Priestia megaterium: one gene and its partner. Each later gene encodes a partner of the first gene's protein in a complex. Links are inferred from orthologs where the notes say so. Each region holds a gene or a part of one and is shown in the gene's direction. Other genes may lie near its edges. The genes, in order: metK and groL.

What was found.
Region 2: the proteins of metK (region 1) and groL are in contact, whole or in part, in a cryo-EM structure (PDB 8P4O), measured with the Escherichia coli proteins. The link is inferred for Priestia megaterium from one-to-one orthologs.

The regions. Positions count from the first base shown.
Region 1 is NZ_CP023317.1:4,616,229-4,625,390, reverse strand. What follows is about bases 4,973-7,867. They hold metK (methionine adenosyltransferase), read left to right. Parts: upstream 4,973-5,766; coding sequence 5,767-6,969; downstream 6,970-7,867. Other genes in these bases: CEQ83_RS23605 (glycosyltransferase family 4 protein), read right to left, coding at 7,001-7,867; pckA (phosphoenolpyruvate carboxykinase (ATP)), read right to left, coding at 4,973-5,142. Outside these bases: CEQ83_RS23640 (ABC transporter permease), read right to left, coding at 1-422; CEQ83_RS23635 (ABC transporter ATP-binding protein), read right to left, coding at 496-1,266; CEQ83_RS23630 (ABC transporter substrate-binding protein), read right to left, coding at 1,268-2,266; CEQ83_RS23625 (alpha/beta hydrolase family protein), read left to right, coding at 2,439-3,221; CEQ83_RS23620 (DUF2584 domain-containing protein), read left to right, coding at 3,276-3,518; more of pckA, read right to left, coding at 3,553-4,972; more of CEQ83_RS23605, read right to left, coding at 7,868-8,146; CEQ83_RS23600 (phosphatase PAP2 family protein), read right to left, coding at 8,165-8,689; CEQ83_RS23595 (gamma carbonic anhydrase), read right to left, coding at 8,881-9,162. UniProt on the Escherichia coli protein: Catalyzes the formation of S-adenosylmethionine (AdoMet) from methionine and ATP.
Region 2 is NZ_CP023317.1:208,761-221,493, forward strand. Bases 4,327-7,244 are described here. They hold groL (chaperonin GroEL), read left to right. Parts: upstream 4,327-4,928; coding sequence 4,929-6,560; downstream 6,561-7,244. Other genes in these bases: groES (co-chaperone GroES), read left to right, coding at 4,577-4,861; CEQ83_RS01245 (AAA family ATPase), read left to right, coding at 6,719-7,244. Also shown: CEQ83_RS01205 (ABC-F family ATP-binding cassette domain-containing protein), read right to left, coding at 1-1,191; CEQ83_RS01210 (redox-sensing transcriptional repressor Rex), read left to right, coding at 1,650-2,288; tatA (twin-arginine translocase TatA/TatE family subunit), read left to right, coding at 2,342-2,527; twin-arginine translocase subunit TatC, read left to right, coding at 2,543-3,298; CEQ83_RS01225 (YdiK family protein), read right to left, coding at 3,325-3,552; CEQ83_RS01230 (CPBP family intramembrane glutamic endopeptidase), read right to left, coding at 3,549-4,277; more of CEQ83_RS01245, read left to right, coding at 7,245-7,669; CEQ83_RS01250 (DUF58 domain-containing protein), read left to right, coding at 7,680-8,873; CEQ83_RS01255 (transglutaminase TgpA family protein), read left to right, coding at 8,866-11,058; guaA (glutamine-hydrolyzing GMP synthase), read left to right, coding at 11,323-12,733.

The DNA.
Region 1 (9,162 bases):
ATATAGTTTGGATCCACTTCTTTAAAGGCTGTGTAAACGACGATGGATGTAATAATAACGGATATAATCGCTCCCATCGTTAAAATTGAGAAAAATCCTGGACCGATCGCTACTATTAAAATAGGGCCCAGCGCTACTTTAGGCATGGCGTTTAAAATAACGAGGTAAGGGTCTAATATGTTTGCAAGCCTAGTTGAATACCAAAGGGCCGTTGCAAGTAAAATACCTAGCAATGTGCCTAAAATGAAGCCAAGAACCGTTTCAAATAATGTAAAACCAATATGTTCTGCTAGCGAGCCGTCGGCAAGTTTAATTAAAAATAAATGCCACACTTTAGTAGGGGAACTGAAAATTAAAGGATCAATCCACTTTAAACGAGAAGCTAGTTCCCAGAAGCTAAAAAAGGCTAAAAAAATGACCATCTGCACGCTCAGTACTAATCGTTTTTCGCCCCGAACCTTGCGAAGGTAGCTTTCGTGAAGAGTATCTAGGGAGCTAGTGGGTTTCAAGTTGATCAAGCTCCTTCCATATGTCCATAAATAAATCGTTATAGACAGGATGCTGTCGTGCTTCAAACGGAGAGAGGGTTCGTAAAATAGAAGGAACCGTAAATGTTTTTGCGATCTTCCCCGGCTTGGCTGAGAATAAAAAGATTCGGCTGCTCATAGCAATGGCTTCGCCGATATCGTGCGTGACCAAAACGGCCGTTTTTTGATAGGTCATCAGTGTTTTGGAGACAAGTTCTTCAAGCTTGAGTTTTGTTTGAAAATCAAGTGCTGAAAAAGGCTCATCCAAGAGTAAAATAGCGGGGTCAATGGCAAGTGTTCGGACTAAAGCGACGCGTTGTCTCATGCCTCCGGATAACTGGTGCGGATATAGGTCATCTACGTCCTGTAAACCAATTTCTTTTAGAAGTGAAAGTGCTTTACTCTCTGTTTTATCTGTTAGCTGTCCGCGAATTTCAAGCCCAAGTAAAATATTTTCTTTAATGGTTTTCCACGGAAACAAATAATCTTGTTGAAGCATATAACCGATGTTTGGGACTGATGTTCCGATATTTTCACCGTCTATTGTGACAGAGCCGGACGTTGGTTCAATCAAGCCTGCAATAATCGATAGAAGCGTCGTTTTTCCACATCCGCTTGGGCCGAGAAAGGAAACGAATTCTCCTTCTTCAATAGACAAATTAATATGTTCAAGTGCAGTGGTAGCAGACTTTGTCGTAAGGTACATATGTTGAATATCTTGAATGTGAAGTTTTGTCATATTACTCCCTCATTGCATCTTTTGCGAATTTTGTGTTGACTAGCTTGCTGTGATCAATGTGTCTTGGAAGTTCTCCAGATTCGTCCATGATTGTTTGTAAATGATCCCACTCTTTCTCATCTAATAAAGGGTTAGTTGCAAAGGATTTTTGCGATTTATAGCGGTCAATAACAGTTTTTAGCGTGTCTTTAGGTGTATCTTCAAAATACGGTGCAACCACTTCAGCAATTTCATCTGTGCTATGTGTATTCACCCATTTTTGTGCTTTGTAAATAGCTCGAGTAAATTTAGCTGCTGCTTCAGGGTTATCTTTTAAATAGCTTTCTTTGGCCATAAATGTTGTATAAGGAACTGTTCCTGATTCTTTTCCGAAGGAAGCAACGATATGTCCTTTTCCTTGTTTCTCTAAAATACTAGCCGTTGGCTCAAATAATTGAACGTAATCTCCAGTACCAGAAGCAAAAGCATTCGCAACGTTAGCAAAATCAATGTTCTGAACGAGTTTTACATCTTTTTTAGGATCAATATTATGCTGTTTTAACACATATTCCCCTACCATTTGCGGCATGCCGCCTTTGCGTTGACCAAGAAACGTTTTGCCTTTAAGCTGATCCCATGAAAATTGATCGACCTTTTTACGTGCTACTAGAAATGTTCCGTCGGTTTGGGTTAGCTGTGCAAAGTTGATGACGGGATCACTAGACCCTTGTGCATATACGTAGATTGACGTTTCCGAGCCGACTAAGGCGACGTCGATGCCATCAGATAAAAGTGACGTCATTGTCTTATCTCCGCCCCAAGTTGTTTTTAAATCTACCTTTAGTCCTTCTTCTTCAAAAAAGCCTTTTGAAATAGCGACGTACTGGGGAGCATAAAAGATAGAGCGAGTTACTTCGCCGACACGAACCGTTTGTACAGATGTTGTTTTGCTGCAGCTAATTAGTGGAATGAGTAAAATCATAATAGCAAGCAAAGAAAAAAGCCATTTAATTGGTTTCATAAAGCAAACCTCCTTAAAGTAATAAAATATTTTATGATAATGTATGTAAAGAAGTGGAAGAAGGTGAGTGCCTATATAACTATGTGGAAAATCAAAGAAGTAGTAGTCAACGACTGAAAGTAAACCTTAGCGGAAGAAAGTAGGCTAGTTATATAAAGAATGGAGGAAAAAAATGAAAGATGGAACAATTCTTCATAAACAGCGTTTCCCATCATCAAATCCTCGCGTGACGCTGTGGGTGATTACATATGCATGTCAAGGGCTTAAGATTAAAGGAATGCTTGCAGAGCCAAAAGAAAAAGGAATGTATGACGGCTTTTTATACTTAAGAGGAGGTATTAAGAACGTAGGAACGGTTCGCCCTGCTCGACTCATTCAATTTGCTTCACAAGGTTTTATTGTGATGGCTCCGTTCTATAGGGGAAATCAAGGAGGCGAAGGAAACGAAGATTTTGCAGGAGATGATCGTTACGATGCTTTTGCTGCTTACGATTTACTGAAACAGCTCCCTAACGTCCACCATGACCGCATTCATATTTTTGGGTTTTCACGAGGGGGAGTGATGGCTTTACTCACAGCCATTGAAAAAAAAGACAGCCGTTCTCTTGTGCTATGGGGAGGCGTCACGGATATGGTGCTGACATATGAAGAAAGAGAAGATTTAAGAAGAATGATGAAGCGGGTGATTGGAGGAACTCCTTCTAAATATCCTGAAAGATACGAATGGAGGACACCTTTGCATCGTGCTCATCTCGTCGAGCCGCCGGTCTTGCTTATTCATGGTTTAGAAGATAAAAACGTCTCAATTGATCATTCCTATCAGCTCGAATCTAAACTAAAGAAGTCCAATAAAAAAGTTACCAGCTGGTATTTTGAAAACTTTCCACATGCTTTTCCACCAAAAGAAAACCGAGAAACGGTAAAGAAGTTAACGAAGTGGATGAAAGCGCAATAAAAGATATGCTACGATAGAAAAAACAAGTAGAATAACAGTGAGGAGTGAGAGAAAATGGGGATGCCGCTAGAATTAAATACAATGATTGTGACAAAAGGCAACGAAAAGCGTGTAACAGATAACATTTTTCAAGTTGAGAAAAAAGGATATCGTTTGTATCCGTTGGATATTCCATTAAACATTCACAAAACGAAAAATGGAGAATGTATTGGAACTGCTGTTGTGCGTAAGGTAGAAATGGAGCAGGAAAAAACCATTGTCACATATGAACTGACAAAATTACATTCGACTAACTAAAAAACCGATCGTCTATAAGACGATCGGTTTTTTATTAGACTCTAGGTCCGCCTAATGTTGAAATGTCCGATGCTACATCATTAAAACGCTTGAAGTTCGCTTTGAATTTAGCGGCAAGTTCAGTTGCTTTTTGGTTATAAGCTGTTGCATCGTTCCATGCTTTAGAAGGCTGAAGCACTTCATCAGGAACTCCCGGAACATGAGTTGGAATCGATAAACCAAAAATAGCATCTGTTACTGTTTCGGTATTAGCTAGTTCTCCTTCAAGAGCTGCTTGAACCATAGCTCGAGTGTAACTTAACTTCATTCGTTCACCCACGCCGTATTCACCGCCGGTCCATCCAGTGTTTACAAGGTAGACATTTACGTTATGTTCATCGATTTTCTTTCCTAGCATTTCTGCATAAGTTGTTGGAGCAAGAGGTAAGAAAGGCTCACCAAAGCATGTAGAGAAAGTAGCCTGTGGCGATGTTACGCCGCGCTCTGTTCCAGCTAACTTACTAGTGTATCCGCTCAGAAAATGGTACATCGCTTGTTCTTTTGTAAGCTTGCTGATTGGAGGTAAGACGCCGAAGGCATCAGCAGTTAAAAAGACAATAGCTGTAGGGTGCCCAGCAACGCTTGGCAATACCGTATTATCAATAGAGTCAATTGAATAAGCGGCACGAGTATTCTCTGTTAAACTATTATCATTGTAATCTGCTACTTTCGTATTTTGATTCAACACTACATTTTCCAGTACTGCGCCGAAGCGAATTGCATTAAAAATTTGCGGTTCTTTTTCTTCGGAAAGCTGAATGCACTTCGCGTAGCAGCCTCCTTCAATATTAAATACACCAGAGCTTGACCAACCGTGCTCGTCATCTCCGATTAAACGACGGTTTGCATCAGCAGAAAGCGTTGTTTTACCCGTTCCAGATAAACCAAAGAATAATGCAACGTCACCTTCTTCTCCTACGTTAGCAGAACAGTGCATGGATAGAATATTGTTTTGAGGAAGCAAGAAGTTCATCACTGAGAAAATGGATTTTTTCATTTCACCAGCGTATTCAGTTCCTCCAATTAGCACAATGCGTCGCTCTAATGAAAGAATAATGAAGGTTTCCGAATTCGTCCCGTCTGTTTCAGGGTCAGCTTTGAACGTTGGAGCTGCTACAATTGTAAACGGCTTCACATCATCATTTGTTTTTTGTTCAGCTGAAGGGCGAATGAATAACTGCTGAGCGAATAGGTTGTGCCATGCAAATTCATTAACTACTTGAATTGGTAACTGATACTTTTTATCAGCTCCAGCATATCCATTAAAAACAAAAAGTTCATCCTGCTTCTTTAAGTGGGTTAAGACTTTTTTGTATAGCGCATCGAATCGCTGAGCAGAAATTGGCTGATTGACGGGTCCCCATTCAACCGTTTTTGAAGATACAGCATCGCTTACAATAAATTTATCCAAAGGAGAGCGGCCTGTATATTTTCCGGTTTCGACTGACACAGCACCTGTAGAAGTCAGCGTTCCTTCGCGTCGAGCTAGAATTTTTTCAACAAGTTGTGGAACAGATAATTGGTGTTTTGTTGTTTTTAATTGAAGCAAACCATTTAATTCGATAGACATATCAACAGTACTCATGTGCACTACCTTCCTTTTTTAGCTATTATTTATTCATTAATGTTTGAAATTTATAATTAGTATAACACATTTATTTAATTATTCTATACTATTTAACTAAAAATGTTTGTGTATTATAAAAAAATGTACGTTATACCTATTTTAGACACATGTATATGTGCTAGAAGCGAAAAAAGTGAAGCTATTTCAAGTGAAAGCCTTTTTTTGGTCTGTCTTGTTAACCAAACTTCGTGATCATTCTTAATAAGGTATACTATTTTTAAATTTGAGTATGTTACATTAAAACAGATTCAAACATAAAGAGATGATTTCCATTTGAATGTTGTTGACAGTGAAGCGCTTTTTCATGTATTATATGTCCTTGAACGGATACTCTCTTATCCCGAGCTGGTGGAGGGACAGGCCCTGTGAAACCCAGCAACCATCGTCATTTTTTTGTGTAGACGATAAGGTGCTAACCTGATGCAAGGGCACAACCTTGATCGATAAGAGTGAAAGGCTTATGTAGAATTTGATACCTTTCCTCGATACAAGGAAAGGTTTTTTTATATTTTTTAACGTGTAATGAAAATAAGGGAATGAGTACCGTATCACAATGTATCGTATTTATAAGGAGGAAAACTGATGTCAACACAACGTCGTCTGTTCACGTCAGAATCTGTTACAGAGGGACATCCCGATAAAATTTGTGACCAAATTTCTGACTCAATTCTTGATGCTATCCTAGCAAAGGATCCAAATGCTCGTGTTGCTTGTGAAACAAGCGTAACAACTGGTTTAGTTTTAGTAAGCGGTGAAATTACAACTTCTACTTACGTGGATATTCCTAAAACAGTTCGTGAAACAATTAAAGGAATTGGCTATACTCGTGCAAAATACGGATTTGATGCTGAAACTTGTGCAGTATTAACATCTATCGACGAGCAGTCAGCTGATATCGCTGCTGGTGTAGACCAAGCGTTAGAAGCACGTGAAGGTCAAATGTCCGATGAAGAAATCGAAGCAATCGGAGCTGGAGACCAAGGGTTAATGTTTGGTTATGCATGTAACGAAACAAAAGAATTAATGCCTCTTCCAATTTCATTAGCTCATAAACTTGCTCGCCGTCTAACAGAAGTACGTAAAGAAGAAATTCTTCCTTACCTTCGCCCGGATGGTAAAACACAAGTAACAGTTGAATATGATGAAAACAACAAACCTGTTCGCATCGATACAATTGTTATTTCAACTCAGCATCACCCAGAAGTAACGTTAGAGCAAATTCAACGTAACTTAAAAGAATATGTAATTAATCCAGTTGTTCCAAATGAGTTAATTGATGAAAATACAAAGTATTTCATTAACCCAACAGGACGTTTCGTAATCGGCGGCCCTCAAGGAGATGCTGGTTTAACTGGTCGTAAAATTATCGTTGATACTTACGGCGGATATGCTCGTCACGGCGGCGGTGCATTCTCTGGTAAGGACGCAACAAAAGTAGACCGTTCAGCAGCTTATGCAGCTCGTTATGTTGCGAAAAACATTGTAGCAGCTGATCTTGCTGATAAATGTGAAGTACAACTAGCATATGCAATTGGTGTTGCACAGCCAGTATCTATTTCAATTGATACATTCGGTACAGGAAAAGTTTCTGAAGAAGTACTAGTAGATGTAGTACGCAAAAACTTTGACCTACGTCCAGCAGGCATCATTAAAATGCTTGATTTACGTCGCCCAATTTATAAGCAAACAGCAGCTTACGGTCACTTTGGTCGTACAGATGTGGAGCTTCCTTGGGAGTTCACAGACAAAGCTGAAGCATTAAAAACTCAAGCTTTAGCTAAATAATAAAAAAATCTCCGTGAAAACGGAGATTTTTTTATGCCCATTGAATACCTTCAGCAGATTTTTCTACGACATCTTCATATTCTGAAAGCAAATGCTGAAAAATGGCGTCCCATGATTGAGTAAGAGCATAGTGTCTCGCTGCATGGCTAAAGTGAAGCCGCTGGTGCAAATCATCAAGTAAACCTGTAATAGCCGAACTGAATTCTTCTAAGGAGTGAGGTTTGCAAAGGTAGCCGTTTCGCCCGTGCTGAACCATCTGTTTAACTCCTCCTGCATTTGCTGCCACCACGGGAGTTCCAGAAGCAAGAGACTCCAGTACGACATTTCCGAACGTTTCTGTTTCTGAAGGGAAAACAAACAAATCAGATGAAGAATAGATATGAGCAAGTTGCTTACCTTCAAGAAAGCCTGTAAATGTCATATGCTCAGATGCTTGCTGTTGCATTTGTTCTTTTAAAGGACCATCTCCCACAATAAGCCAGTGAACTTGGTGGCGGATATGATCAGGTAAAGATCGGGCAATTTTTAGTAAAAAATCAGCGTTCTTTTCTTTAGCTAACCTTCCTACATACGTTAAGATGTAGGGTTTTTTTATATTATATTTAATACGAATATCAAAGCGGTCATAGTGGGGATGGAACAATTTGTGATTTACCCCTCGCGACCAAATAGCTACGTTGTGAAACCCTTGTTTTTCTAGCTGCTGTTTGGTCACTTCGGAGGGAGCGAATAATTTTTGTACAGGTTTATAAAACCATTTCATATATTTTTGCAGTGGTACACGCATTTTTTCAAGTTCATAGTGAGATAAATAATCATCAAAATTGGTATGATAAGAGCCGACAAGAGGAATACCTAATCTTTTCCCGTAATAGGAGCCGCAAAGCCCCATTGTAAAAGGAGTGGCCAAATGAATAAGAGAAGGGTTGAATTCCTGCAGCTGCTTTTTAATTTTTAGAACGTTTGGCAATGAAAAGCGGCTGTTTGGATAAAGGAAAAACGGCATGCTAGGCGAGCGGTGAACGTATGTTGAAAACGACCGATTATGAGCAAATTCAGGAGCAAATACCTGGATGGGAATTTGCTTTGATTTGACATACTGAGTAAATTGATAAAGTGTTTTAGCAGCTCCGTTAACTTCCGGAGCAAATGTATCTGTAAATAAAGCAATTCTCATGAGTACTCCTCCTATCAATTAGACTAAAAATATGTTCAGTGAAACAGCACCTGAAAAGATGCCGAGTATCAGGCCTACCATGACATCCGTCGGATAGTGCAGACCGAGATAAATTCTTGAAATGCCTACCGTTACTGCAAGCGGCAAAAGAACGGCAGCGAAGGCTGGGTAAGTAATCATCAGAGGGGTAACTAACGAAAAAATAGCCGTTGTATGCCCCGATGGAAATGAATGATCTTTTAATGGATTTTCTAATACTTTTGTATGCTTTAGTTGAATATAAGGCCGTTGTCTCGGATATAGCTTCTTAGCAATGGCAACAGGAATATGGCTAACGGCTAGAGAAAACGCACAGGCGTAAGCGACGGATGAAGGATGCAGAAATAGCAGCAAGCACGCTATCACAATGGTAAACGTGGCTCCGCCGGCATGAGTTAGTAAACGTAAAAATCTATTTAAGTGCTTTCGATCAAAATGTTGATTTACACTTTTGAATAATCGGCATTCGGCATCGTATACATACTGAATTAACTTGGCTTTCATAGAGTCGCTCCCTTTTTAATAAATACGTCTTTATTATTCAGTTTAATCTTTAATTGTGGAGGCAGTACTAAAACGATGTAAATTAATATGGAAATTTCTTTACAATTGTGGAGAGAATAGAACATGATTAGAGAGTTTGTGGAGATACTAAAAAAATTCCCTCAGTATGACTTTCTGAGGGAACGTTTCCTTTATAATGAAGAATCAGATTTCTTAATAGACTTATAATACTGCCCTTTTTCTACATATTCTGTACGAATGCGCTGCATATCTTTTAAATCCTCCTCAGTCAGAGTGCGGATTACTTTAGCAGGTCGACCGAGTGCGAGAGTATTAGGTGGTATTTTTTTACCGGGAGGCACTAAACTTCCTGCACCGATAAAAGCACCTTCACCAATTTCCGCACCGTCTAAAATAATAGAGCCCATGCCAATGAGCGCGCGTTTGCGGATGATGGAGCTGTGTAAAATAAC
Region 2 (12,733 bases), 4.4 Mb from region 1 along the record:
ACCAACCATTACGTTTGAGCCAAAAGAAATGGTTCCAGTCTTGAAGCTTAGTTTATCCACAATACCTTTTAATAAAGTTGATTTCCCAACTCCATTAGGACCAACCAACGCAAGGCTTTCACCTTTTTTAATCCGAAGGTTTGCCTCTTGCACGACATATTTGTTTTCATCATACCCGATAGACACGTTTTCGAGATTTAAGACTTCATTTCCGCTTTGACGCTCAATTTCAAACGAAAAACTAGCTGATTTTTCACCTTCATTAGGTCGGTTTATTAACTCCATTCGATCGAGCTGTTTACGTCTGCTTTGCGCACGTTTTGTAGTCGACGCGCGGGCGATATTTCGCTGAATAAAATCATTCAGTTTTGCGACTTCATCTTGCTGCTTTTCGTACTGACGCAACTCTTTTTCATAGCGCTCGGCTTTTTGTACGAGGTATTTAGAGTAGTTGCCCGTGTACTTCACCGTTGTTTTTTGTACGACTTCATACACTTGATTTACGACTTTATCAAGGAAGTAACGATCGTGTGAAACAATTAAAATAGCTCCTTCATACCCTTGCAGAAACTGTTCCAGCCATGCTAAAGTTTCAATATCTAAGTGGTTGGTAGGCTCATCGAGAATAAGCAAGTCTGGCTTTGTTAAAAGCAGTTTTGCAAGAGCCAAGCGCGTTTTTTGCCCACCGCTCAAGGAGGAAATAGGGGTGCTATAGTCAAAGTTTGAAAAACGGAAACCGTGAAGAATAGATCGTGTATCCGCTTCATATTGATAGCCGCCTAAATCTTTGAACGTTACTTGAAGCTGATCGTACTCTTTGGTTAGTTTTTCGTATTGAACTGAATCATTAAAAATATCTGGATCGCCCATCTTCGTTTCAAGCGTACGTAATTCTTTTTCCATCTTCTTTAACGGAGCAAAGACAGTCATCATTTCTTCCCATATGGAGAGTGTTGACTCAAGAACTGTATCTTGTCCCATATAATCAATGGAAACACCCTTAGGTTTAATAATTTCTCCGCTGTCATAGGAAAGCTGCTCAGCAATAATTTTTAATAAAGTTGATTTACCAGCACCGTTTCGTCCCACTAGGGCAATGCGGTCTTTTGATTGTACTTCTAACTTTATATTCGATAAAATGGGTTCTGCCCCATAGTATTTTGTAATACCGTTCAATTGTAGAATAATCATTTTTTCACCTCTAGTAGTATATCCATAGTGTATTTTAACATATTTTTAACTACAAGTTCTTCCTACAAGCGTTTGTAATTTGTAGAGGGACAAGGACAAATGATGAAGCGAATGTTTTGATTCATGAAATAAAATGATTTTACCTGCACATTTTATACAGGATACTATGTTAAAATAAGAGATAAGTGCATCTCTGAACTTATCTATGATGGATGTGAAAAATCCGTCATGACTAACAAACGGATCCTTTGAAGGGCTAATTGCTTCGTTCTACATACCGACTTTAAGGAGTGCTGAATAGACAAAAGCCGTCGAGGTGTGAAGCGGAGTATATATAAAACAAGAGAAAAGAGAGAGAATTGGAAGCGCTACCTCAAAGCGGTTGATGCTTTGTGAAAGGTAATGCAATATGACTTGAAAATGTTAGTAATGACATACATGAACTGAGGGGGTACAACGTGAACACTGAACAATTAAAAATACCACAAGCAACGGCTAAACGATTGCCGCTTTATTATCGTTTTTTGAAAAATTTGCATGCTTCTGGTAAACAGCGTGTGTCGTCAGCGGAGTTAAGTGAGGCAGTGAAAGTGGATTCTGCTACTATTCGTCGGGACTTTTCTTACTTTGGTGCATTAGGAAAAAAGGGATACGGCTACAATGTGAATTATTTACTTACATTTTTCCGTAAAACGTTAGACCAAGATGAAGTAACGAAAGTAGCACTGATTGGCGTAGGGAATCTAGGAACGGCCTTTCTAAATTATAATTTTATTAAAAATAATAACACCAAAATTGAGTGCGCTTTTGATGTGATAGAAGAAAAAGTGGGTACAAAAGTGGGCGACGTGCCGGTCTATCATCTTGACCAATTGGAAGATTATATGAGTGATGACATCTCAGTAGCGATTTTAACCGTTCCTGCTACTGTTGCTCAGCAAATTACTGATCGTTTAGTGAGTTGCGGAATTAAAGGAATTTTAAACTTTACTCCTGCACGCTTAAACGTACCGGATGAGATTCGACTCCATCATATTGATCTTGCTGTAGAATTACAGTCGCTCGTCTACTTTTTGAAAAATTATCCTGTTGAATAAGGCGGACTGTGTTACGATTTCCTTAAGTCTAAATTAATAAGGAGAGTGGGAATATGGGGATTGGAGCAGGCAGTTGGATTATTATTGCGATTGTAGCACTGCTTATTTTTGGACCGAAACGGTTACCGGAGCTAGGAAGATCAGTGGGCCAAACGCTTAGAGAGTTTAAGCATGCCGCTAGCGGTGCATCAGAAGATCGTGAAAAAGATAAACAGCGTCAAGTAGATGACAAAGAGTAAAAGGGTGATCATAGTATGACCGAACAAGAAATGTCAATATATGATCATATAGGAGAGCTGCGAAAACGCATTTTAATTGTTTTATTTTTCTTTGTGATTGCCACAATTGGCGGCTTTTTTATAGCGGATAAGGTTATTGTCTATTTACAGCATGCTGATGAGGCAAAGAATTTAACGATGAATGCATTTCGGTTAACAGATCCAGTTAAGATTTATATGCAATTTGCTGTTATTATCGGCTGTGTACTTGCAGCTCCTGTTGCACTGTATCAACTTTGGGCATTTATTAGTCCTGGTTTATATGAAAAAGAGCGTAAGGTAACGCTTGGATATATTCCTGTTTCCATTTTTCTCTTTATCGGCGGTGTCTCTTTTTCTTATTTTGTGTTGTTTCCATTTGTCGTCGATTTTATGACGCGCGTTTCTGATGAGCTGAATGTAAACCAAGTGATTGGCATTAATGAGTACTTTTCTTTTTTAATGCAGCTCACACTGCCTTTTGGCCTGTTGTTTCAGCTTCCTGTCGTCGTGATGTTTTTGACGCGTTTAGGAATTATAACGCCTATGTTTTTATCTCAAATTCGAAAATATGCCTATTTCGTACTGCTAGTTATTGCCGCACTTATTACACCACCGGAATTGCTCTCGCACATGATGGTGACAGTGCCGCTCTTAATTTTGTATGAAATCAGCATCATTATTTCCCGCATTTCGTATCGCAAAGTGTTAAAGGCAAGGGCAGAGCAAGAAAGAGAAGATGTTAGTATGTAAAAAAAACCACTGAAACAGTGGTTTTTTTATTTGGATGAATCATCTTGATTTTTATATTGCTGCTGCAATTTTTTAATTTTGTAGTGCAAGATAAAGATGCGAACCGCAAACCTGAAATCGAATGCGGCTACGAGTGCAAATAAGATTGTGGGGAAATTCCAGACGGTTTCCTGGGCATTTTGAATTGCCAAGTAGGTGAATAAAATCCCCATAATAATATAAATAAACCCTCGTGTTAAAGGGATATTCTTCATAAAAACATGCCTCCAAAAATGAACTGCATTTGTTCTGCTTGTTTTTGCATTTCTATAATTTTATCTGCAAAAATAGTTTGAGATAAAATAACGATTGTATTCATCAAAACATGAGCAATAATAGGTACAACAATTAGTCTCGTCCTTGCATAAAGGAATGCAAATACAAATCCCATAGCTGTATACACAAGTAAATGTTTAAAATCCCAGTGTACCGCAGCGAAAATAAGGGAACTAATAAATGCAGAGATAAAGAAATTGTATCGTTTGTGAAGAGAACCAAAAATAATCTTTCGGAAAATAATCTCTTCTAGTATTGGTCCAATAACAGACGTAACGACAATAAGGAACGGCGTTGCTTTAACAAGATTAACAATATTTTGTGTGTTTTCAGATACTTGGGTAATGCCAAGAGCGTGCTCAATCATACCTGCTACAGCTTGACCAGCCATAGCGAGAAACACCCCAAGGACTGACCAGACAACAGCAATCGTTTTTCCAGCATGTTCTATACGCATGGACATGTCACGGCGCAGCAGCAGTAAGACAATAAGTAAACCAAGGATAAAGCTAATGATAGTCCAATAAGTCAAAAGCATGACATTCGCTGTTCGAACTGGATAGTCATCAAACATTCCTGTTAATTTTAACAGCGGTATACCAACAACTCCTGAAAACTGCATAAGGATGTAGGTGAGGATAACATACCAATAACGTTTTTCCAATCTTCTATACTCCTTTAAAAGGTTTTTATGTATATATGTCGAAGAAGTACTGTAAAGTTAGTAATTTCTTCTTGCTCGTATTGTAACATACATATTATTGAACAGAGAAAAGAATGCTTTATTTCTCAAAATCGTCGAAATCTAAGACTATTATATGTAGTTGTCGTAAATTTTAAATTTTTTTTGTTTAATACTTGCAAAAAAAACCCACTTTGTTTTAATATAATAATTGTGTTAGCACTCGTTGAGGTTGAGTGCTAATAAAAATGCAAACATATTATTTGAGGAGGTTGTTTCACTTGTTAAAGCCATTAGGTGATCGCGTAGTGATTGAACTTGTAAAATCTGAGGAAAAAACAGCAAGCGGTATCGTGTTACCGGACAGTGCAAAAGAAAAACCACAAGAGGGTAAAATTGTTGCTGTTGGTACAGGCCGAGTATTAGAAAGCGGTGAGCGTGTAGCTTTAGAAGTAGCTGCGGGCGATCGTATCATCTTCTCAAAATATGCGGGTACTGAAGTGAAATACGAAGGTACTGAATACTTAATTTTACGCGAAAGCGATATTTTAGCTGTAATCGGCTAATTTTAACCACAAACTTATCATACGTAAAAAATAGATTATTAAGAACATCTTGAGGAGGTCAAGGAACATGGCAAAAGACATTAAATTTAGCGAAGAAGCACGTCGCGCAATGCTACGTGGTGTAGATACATTAGCAAATGCTGTAAAAGTAACGCTTGGACCAAAAGGTCGTAACGTTGTATTGGAAAAGAAATTCGGTTCACCGCTTATTACAAATGACGGTGTAACAATTGCAAAAGAAATCGAATTAGAAGACGCATTTGAAAATATGGGTGCTAAATTAGTAGCCGAAGTTGCTAGCAAAACAAACGACGTTGCTGGTGACGGTACAACTACTGCAACGGTTTTAGCGCAAGCAATGATCAGAGAAGGTCTTAAAAACGTAACGGCTGGTGCTAACCCAATGGGTATCCGTAAAGGTATGGAAAAAGCAGTAGCTGTAGCGGTTGAAGAACTAAAAGCAATCTCTAAACCAATTCAAGGTAAAGATTCAATTGCTCAAGTAGCGGCTATCTCAGCAGCTGACGAAGAAGTAGGTCAATTAATTGCTGAAGCAATGGAGCGCGTTGGTAACGACGGCGTTATCACACTTGAAGAATCAAAAGGTTTCACAACTGAATTAGAAGTGGTAGAAGGTATGCAGTTTGACCGTGGATATGCATCTCCTTACATGGTAACTGATTCAGATAAAATGGAAGCTGTATTAGATGATCCATACATCTTAATCACAGACAAAAAAATCGGTAACATTCAAGAAATCTTACCGGTATTAGAGCAAGTTGTTCAACAAGGCAAGCCTCTATTAATCATTGCTGAAGACGTAGAAGGTGAAGCTTTAGCAACATTAGTTGTGAACAAACTTCGCGGTACATTTACAGCTGTAGCTGTTAAAGCTCCTGGTTTCGGTGATCGTCGTAAAGCAATGCTACAAGACGTTGCGATCCTAACAGGCGGAGAAGTAATCACTGAAGAGCTTGGTCTTGACTTAAAAACAGCAGGCATCGATCAATTAGGTCGCGCTTCTAAAATTGTTGTAACAAAAGAAAATACAACAGTTGTAAACGGTGCAGGAAACGCAGAAGATATCCTAGCACGCGTAAACCAAATCAAAGCTCAGCTTGAAGAAACAACTTCAGAGTTTGACCGTGAAAAATTACAAGAGCGCTTAGCAAAACTTGCTGGTGGCGTAGCTGTAATCAAAGTTGGTGCGGCAACTGAAACTGAGTTAAAAGAACGTAAATTACGTATTGAAGATGCATTAAACTCTACGCGTGCTGCGGTTGAAGAAGGTATCGTAGCTGGTGGTGGTACTGCATTAGTAAATATCTATAATAAAGTAGCAAGCATCGAAGCTGACGGTGACACTGCTACAGGTATCAACATCGTATTACGTGCGATTGAAGAGCCTGTACGTCAAATCGCTCACAACGCTGGTTTAGAAGGATCAGTAATCGTTGAGCGTCTAAAAGGCGAAGCAGTTGGAACTGGATTTAACGCTGCGACTGGCGAGTGGGTAAATATGCTAGACACTGGTATCGTTGACCCAACAAAAGTAACGCGTTCAGCTCTTCAAAATGCTTCTTCTGTAGCGGCTATGTTCTTAACAACTGAAGCAGTTGTTGCTGACAAGCCAGAAGAAGGCGGAGCACCTGCAATGCCTGATATGGGCGGCATGGGTGGAATGGGCGGCATGATGTAATCAGTGCCCTACCTAAAAAAGCGACCAAGTACTCACTTGGTCGCTTTTTTGCGTGCGTTAATATTTTCAGATTTTTTTAAAATTTGTTAAGATAGTACTATGTTTATTGGAAAACTTATTAAACTCAAGGCTTAACTGAGTTTTAAGGGGGAGCTTTATTGATTCAGCTGGATCATATTAATAGTAAATTAAACCAAGTATTAGAAAACATCGATCAAATTGTGATTGGAAAACGTCACGTATCTACGTTGAGTTTGGTTGCTTTGCTTGCAGAGGGGCATATTTTACTTGAAGATGTGCCGGGTGTGGGGAAAACGATGCTCGTGAAGGCACTGGCCAAATCAATTGATGCAGAATTTAAACGAATTCAATTCACGCCTGATTTGCTGCCATCCGACGTAACAGGCGTTTCTATCTACAGTCCAAAAAACATGGAATTTCATTTTCGTCCAGGTCCTATCATGAGCCACATTGTACTCGCTGATGAGATTAACAGGACTTCTCCTAAAACACAATCGGCGCTTTTAGAAGCAATGGCTGAGCATCATGTAACAACCGATGGTATCACCCGGGAAATTCCGGCGCCTTTTTTTGTGATGGCTACTCAAAATCCTGTTGATTTTGATGGGACCTATCATTTGCCAGAAGCGCAGCTGGATCGTTTTTTATTCAAATTAAGCATGGGTTATCCTACGCAAGAAGAGGAGCTTCAAATTTTAAACGGCGTATCGACTCAAGTTAATCTTGAGGATGTCAAACCCGTCATGAGCATTCCGGAATTAGTACAGGCTCAAAAAACTGTAAGCAGTATTTATGTAGATGATGTGATCAAGCACTATATCATCGAAATCATTCGTAAAACGCGCTCTCATCCACATGTTTCGTTAGGTATCAGTCCTCGTGGAACGGTTTCCTTTATGAAGGCCGTTCAAGCATATGCTTTAGTGAAGGGAAGAGATTACTGTCTTCCTGATGATGTTCAAGAGCTTGCTTCGTATGTGTGTGAACATCGATTAACGCTAAGACCCGATACCCAGTACAGCGGCTTAACAGCGAGTGATGTGATGAAGCAAATTATGGCTGATACGAAAGTACCTGTTAAAAGGTAAGAGGTACTTTATGAAACAGTATATAAAAGTGATATGGAATAAATGTAGAGACTGGTTCGTTTTATTCTGCATCTTTACCGCTACGTTTTCTTACGCCATGTTTCAAGGAGGCTTTGTCAGCTGGTTTTTATTTTATAGCTTCTTACCTTTTGGATTATATGCGGTAGCCGTGTTGCTCTATCCGTTGAAGAAGTGGAATGTTGCTCGTGATGTGAAGCTACAGCCTCGATTCGCTGGAGATCATCTTTCTTATGACATTCACATTACACGCTCCTCGGCTTTTCCTGTTTATATGGCAGCGGTGAAAGAGGAGAGTAACCTTTTAGATCAAGAAGAAAGAACAATTTATCCGCTTTTTCAACGAAACGCTGTTATTCCATATGAAAGATCGTTTGTAGAAAGAGGAGAATATGAATTTTTTACGATTTCGATTGAAATGAGTGATTTATTAGGAATTGTAAAAAAGAAGGCATATTATCCGCTGCACCAGCGGTTTGTCGTGTATCCTCAAATCTATGAGATAGATATCCCGTTTCTTTTAGCAGGAATAGAAGAAGGAAAAAATGAAGTTTCTACGGGAAATCAATCTACTACGTTAGTGACAGGCATTAGAGAATATCAGCCGGGTGACCGATTAGGATCTATTGATTGGAAGGCGACGGCTCGTAAAGCTACGTTGATTTCTAAAGAGTTCGGTCATTATCATGAACGGAGTATGATTATCATTGCAGATGTTATGGGTCCTCTATACTTTGAAGAGCGAATGAGCTTTCTGGCATCCATGCTCATTCATGAAGAAACCAAGCGTAAAAAAGTCGATTTTCTTTTAGCTGGAGATGCCCTTTTTTCGCAGGAAACCTCTGAACAAAGGGAGGCTGATAACCTGTTGCATCACTTAGCACGTGCACAGCCTATTAGCAACCGAGCATTCGAAACAGAATTTCAGAATATTGCTATTCAAAAGCAGCATTCTTTTATGGTAATTGTCAGTCAGGTTACAGGGACTCTTATTGGCCAGATTCAATCCAAGCTGAGCCCTCATGCTAAGGCTTCACTCATTGTCGTTAAAAATGAAGGAGCGGGGCTTAGTGACGAAGAGACAGTTATTGTCAATGGCATACAATCTTCTGCTTTAACGATTGAAGTCGTTCATATTGATCTTCCTCTATCACTAAAGGAAGTGAGGGCGGAAATAAGTGAATAAATCAGCTTGGTATGTAAAAAACGTCTTATTATACGCGGGAGCTTTCTTTTTATTAGTGGAATGGCTTCTCCCTTTAAATGAAGTCACTGATACGAATCAAATTCAATACTTTATCCTGTTTGTCGCTTACTGTTTTTTGAGCTTAACGTTTCGATTGCCGTTTATTGTGATGACGTTAGGGAGCATGTTGTTTATTTTGTTTTCACTTCACAATCTCTATTTTCAAGGTGCCTTCTTTTCTTCAGAATGGCTTCCAAGACTTTTGGAAATTCTTCAGTCAGATGTACAAAGTATCATGGAGTGGAATATAGCGAATTTATCCTTTGAAATGAGGAGCACTTTATTTTTTATCCTGCTTTGGATTATGGCTTATTTAATTCGATACTGGATCTTTTATCAAAAAAGAATTTTCTTCTTTTTCTTCTTAACCATTTTGTATATTACCGTATTGGATACCTTTTCTACTTACGATGCCGGAGCTGCTATTATTCGCGTGACGATTATCGGATTTTTATTAGTAGCCATGCTTCGCATCAATCCTGAACGTATAAAAGGTGCTAGCACCGAGCGTTTAGAAAATAGAAAACGATCGTTTCTTTTTCTAGGCAGTTTTTTAGCCATTGTCATTGTACTGGCTTATCTCGCCCCTAAACCAGGTCCGCAGTGGCCAGATCCGGTCCCTTTTATTGCAGCTCACACAACAAATCAAGGACAGGGAGAATCTGCAAGCGGTCAACGAATTGGCTATGATATGGACGATTCTAAATTGGGGGGATCCTTTGTCAATGATGATACGGTTGTGTTTACAGCTAAAGTAGAGGATGAGCACTATTGGCGTATTGAAACGAAGGATGTGTATACAGGTAAGGGCTGGGAGCTGTCTAAAGAGGAAGAAAAAGTGCCTTTCAAAGGAAATGAAAACTTACTCCCTCAATATGATTCAAGTGTTGCAGGAGAAGTAAGAAAAGCAGAAGTTACCTATTCGCAGCCTTCTGTTCATCTTATGCATGTTCCTCAACTGCTGTCTCTAACCTTAAAAAATGGCATTCAAGCCGATGTTACACCGACAAATGAAAAATTATATCCTTATCAAAATGATAAACTTGTTACTGTTCAATCGTATGAGCTAACGTATAAATATCCTGTGTTTGATACCGGGCTTCTTCAGCAAGCAGAGGAGAAAAAGTCAGAGAGTCTAGAGAATAATAATGAATTTATAGCAAGGTATACACAGCTTCCTGCTAATTTGCCAAAACGAGTAAAGGATTTAGCTCGTACGATAACAAAAAATAAAAACAATCGCTATGAAAAAGCGAAAGCCGTTGAAGAATACTTCCGATCCAATCCATATGTATATGATACTGAAAATGTTCCAATTCCTACGAAGAATAAAGATTATGTGGATCAATTTTTATTTGATACAAAAAGAGGATACTGTGATAACTTCTCTACTTCTATGGTCGTGCTGCTTCGTTCATTAGATATCCCTGCTCGGTGGGTAAAGGGCTATACAGAAGGTGATGCCACCGTCATTTCAGGAAGTAGTAAGTGGACAACCTATGAAATTACACAAAATAATGCTCATTCTTGGGTCGAAGTCTATTTTCCAGGAGCGGGCTGGGTACCTTTTGAACCAACAAAAAGTTTTTCTAATCCTTATGATTTTGTAGATAGCCAACCTAACAACTCTAGTGAAAATAGTCAAAGGGAAGAAGAGAAACAAGAAACGCAAGTCAAGGAGCAACCTAAGAAGAAAGAGCTTCCGGCACAAGAGAAAAGAGAGAAAGAAAAAACAGCTTCTCTTCAAAATGCTAAGTTGTCTATGAAATGGAAAGTGCTTTTCTACGGACTGATTGTAGTTATGTTAATAGTAATATATCTCAATCGATTTAAATGGTTTTTACCTTTTTATATCTCTTTTTATAAAAAGAAAGAGAGTGTGGAAACCTTTGAATCAGCGTATGCTTTTTTACTTAAAAGACTCGCTGCAAATGGACTAAAACGGCAAGAAAATCAAACGCTGCGCGACTTTGCAGGAGAAGTAGACGAAAAATTAAATACGGTAAATATGCTAAAATTAACGGAAAAATACGAGCGAGTTTTATATCGAAATGCAGATTCCATAAAAGAATGGAAAGAGTCGATTGAATTGTGGGAAAATTTAATCAAAAAAACGAGTTCTTGACCATTGTTTCGCGGATTGATAGAATATTCTCGAACTTACTATAAATGTTTCGTATACCTTCATATATCCTCGATAATATGGTTCGAGAGTCTCTACCGGGTCACCTTAAACGATCTGACTATGAAGGCAGAACAGTCTATTTGACGATAAACGTCGTGCTCAACTAGACTTCTGCCTTTGTTTTTTGAGGGAGAAGTCTAGTTTTTTTTATATTTTAGGGCATAATAACAAGTGATTATTTACACATTCGGAGAGGTGAACAAGATGGAAGGCATGATTGTTGTATTAGATTTTGGTAGTCAATATAACCAACTGATTACGCGTCGCATTCGCGAGTTCGGAGTATATAGTGAATTGCATCCGCACACAATTACAGCAGAAGAGATTAAAGCATTAAATCCAAAGGGAATTATTTTCTCTGGAGGCCCAAACAGTGTGTACGGTGAAAACGCATTTCACTGCGATGAAAACATTTTTGAATTAGGTATTCCTGTTTTAGGTATTTGTTATGGAATGCAATTAATGACTCATCATTTTGGCGGGAAGGTAGAAGGTGCTAGCCATCGTGAATATGGTAAAGCAGCGATTAACGTACAAAACGATTCATTAATGTACCATGAGTTGCCAAAAGAACAAGTTGTTTGGATGAGTCACGGTGATTTAGTTGTAGAAACACCAGCTGGTTTTGAAGTGGACGCAACTAGCCCATCTTGTCCAATTGCCGCAATGAGTAACAAAGAAAAGAATATGTACGGAGTGCAGTTCCATCCAGAAGTTCGCCATTCAGTGCACGGTAACCATATCTTAAAGAACTTCGTGTTTGAAGTATGTCATGCTGAAGCAAACTGGTCAATTGAGAACTTCATTGAAGTTGAAATGGATAAAATCCGTGAAACAGTTGGAGATAGAAAAGTACTTTGCGCACTTAGCGGCGGAGTAGACTCTTCGGTAGTAGCTGTATTAATTCACAAAGCAATTGGTGATCAGTTAACATGTATGTTCGTAGATCACGGTTTATTACGTAAAGGTGAAGCTGAAAGCGTAATGGAAACATTTAGCGAAGGCTTTAATATGAACGTAATTAAAATCGATGCAAAAGATCGCTTCTTAGAAAAATTAAGCGGTGTATCAGATCCTGAACAAAAGCGTAAAATCATCGGTAATGAATTTATTTATGTATTCGATGACGAAGCTGCTAAATTAAAAGGGTTTGATTTCCTAGCTCAAGGTACGCTATACACAGATATTATCGAGAGTGGGACAGCTACAGCTCAAACGATTAAATCTCACCACAATGTAGGTGGATTACCGGAAGATATGCAGTTCAAACTAATCGAACCGTTAAACACGCTATTCAAAGATGAAGTACGTGCATTAGGTTCTGAATTAGGTATTCCTGATAACATCGTTTGGCGTCAGCCTTTCCCAGGACCAGGTCTAGGTATTCGTGTACTTGGTGCAATTACGGAAGAGAAGTTAGAAATTGTACGTGAGTCGGATGCTATTTTACGTGAAGAGATTGCAAAAGCAGACTTAGAGCGCGATATCTGGCAATACTTTACGGTTCTTCCTGACATCCGCAGTGTAGGTGTAATGGGAGATGCTCGTACGTATGATTACACAATCGGTATTCGTGCTGTTACATCGATTGATGGTATGACTTCTGACTGGGCGC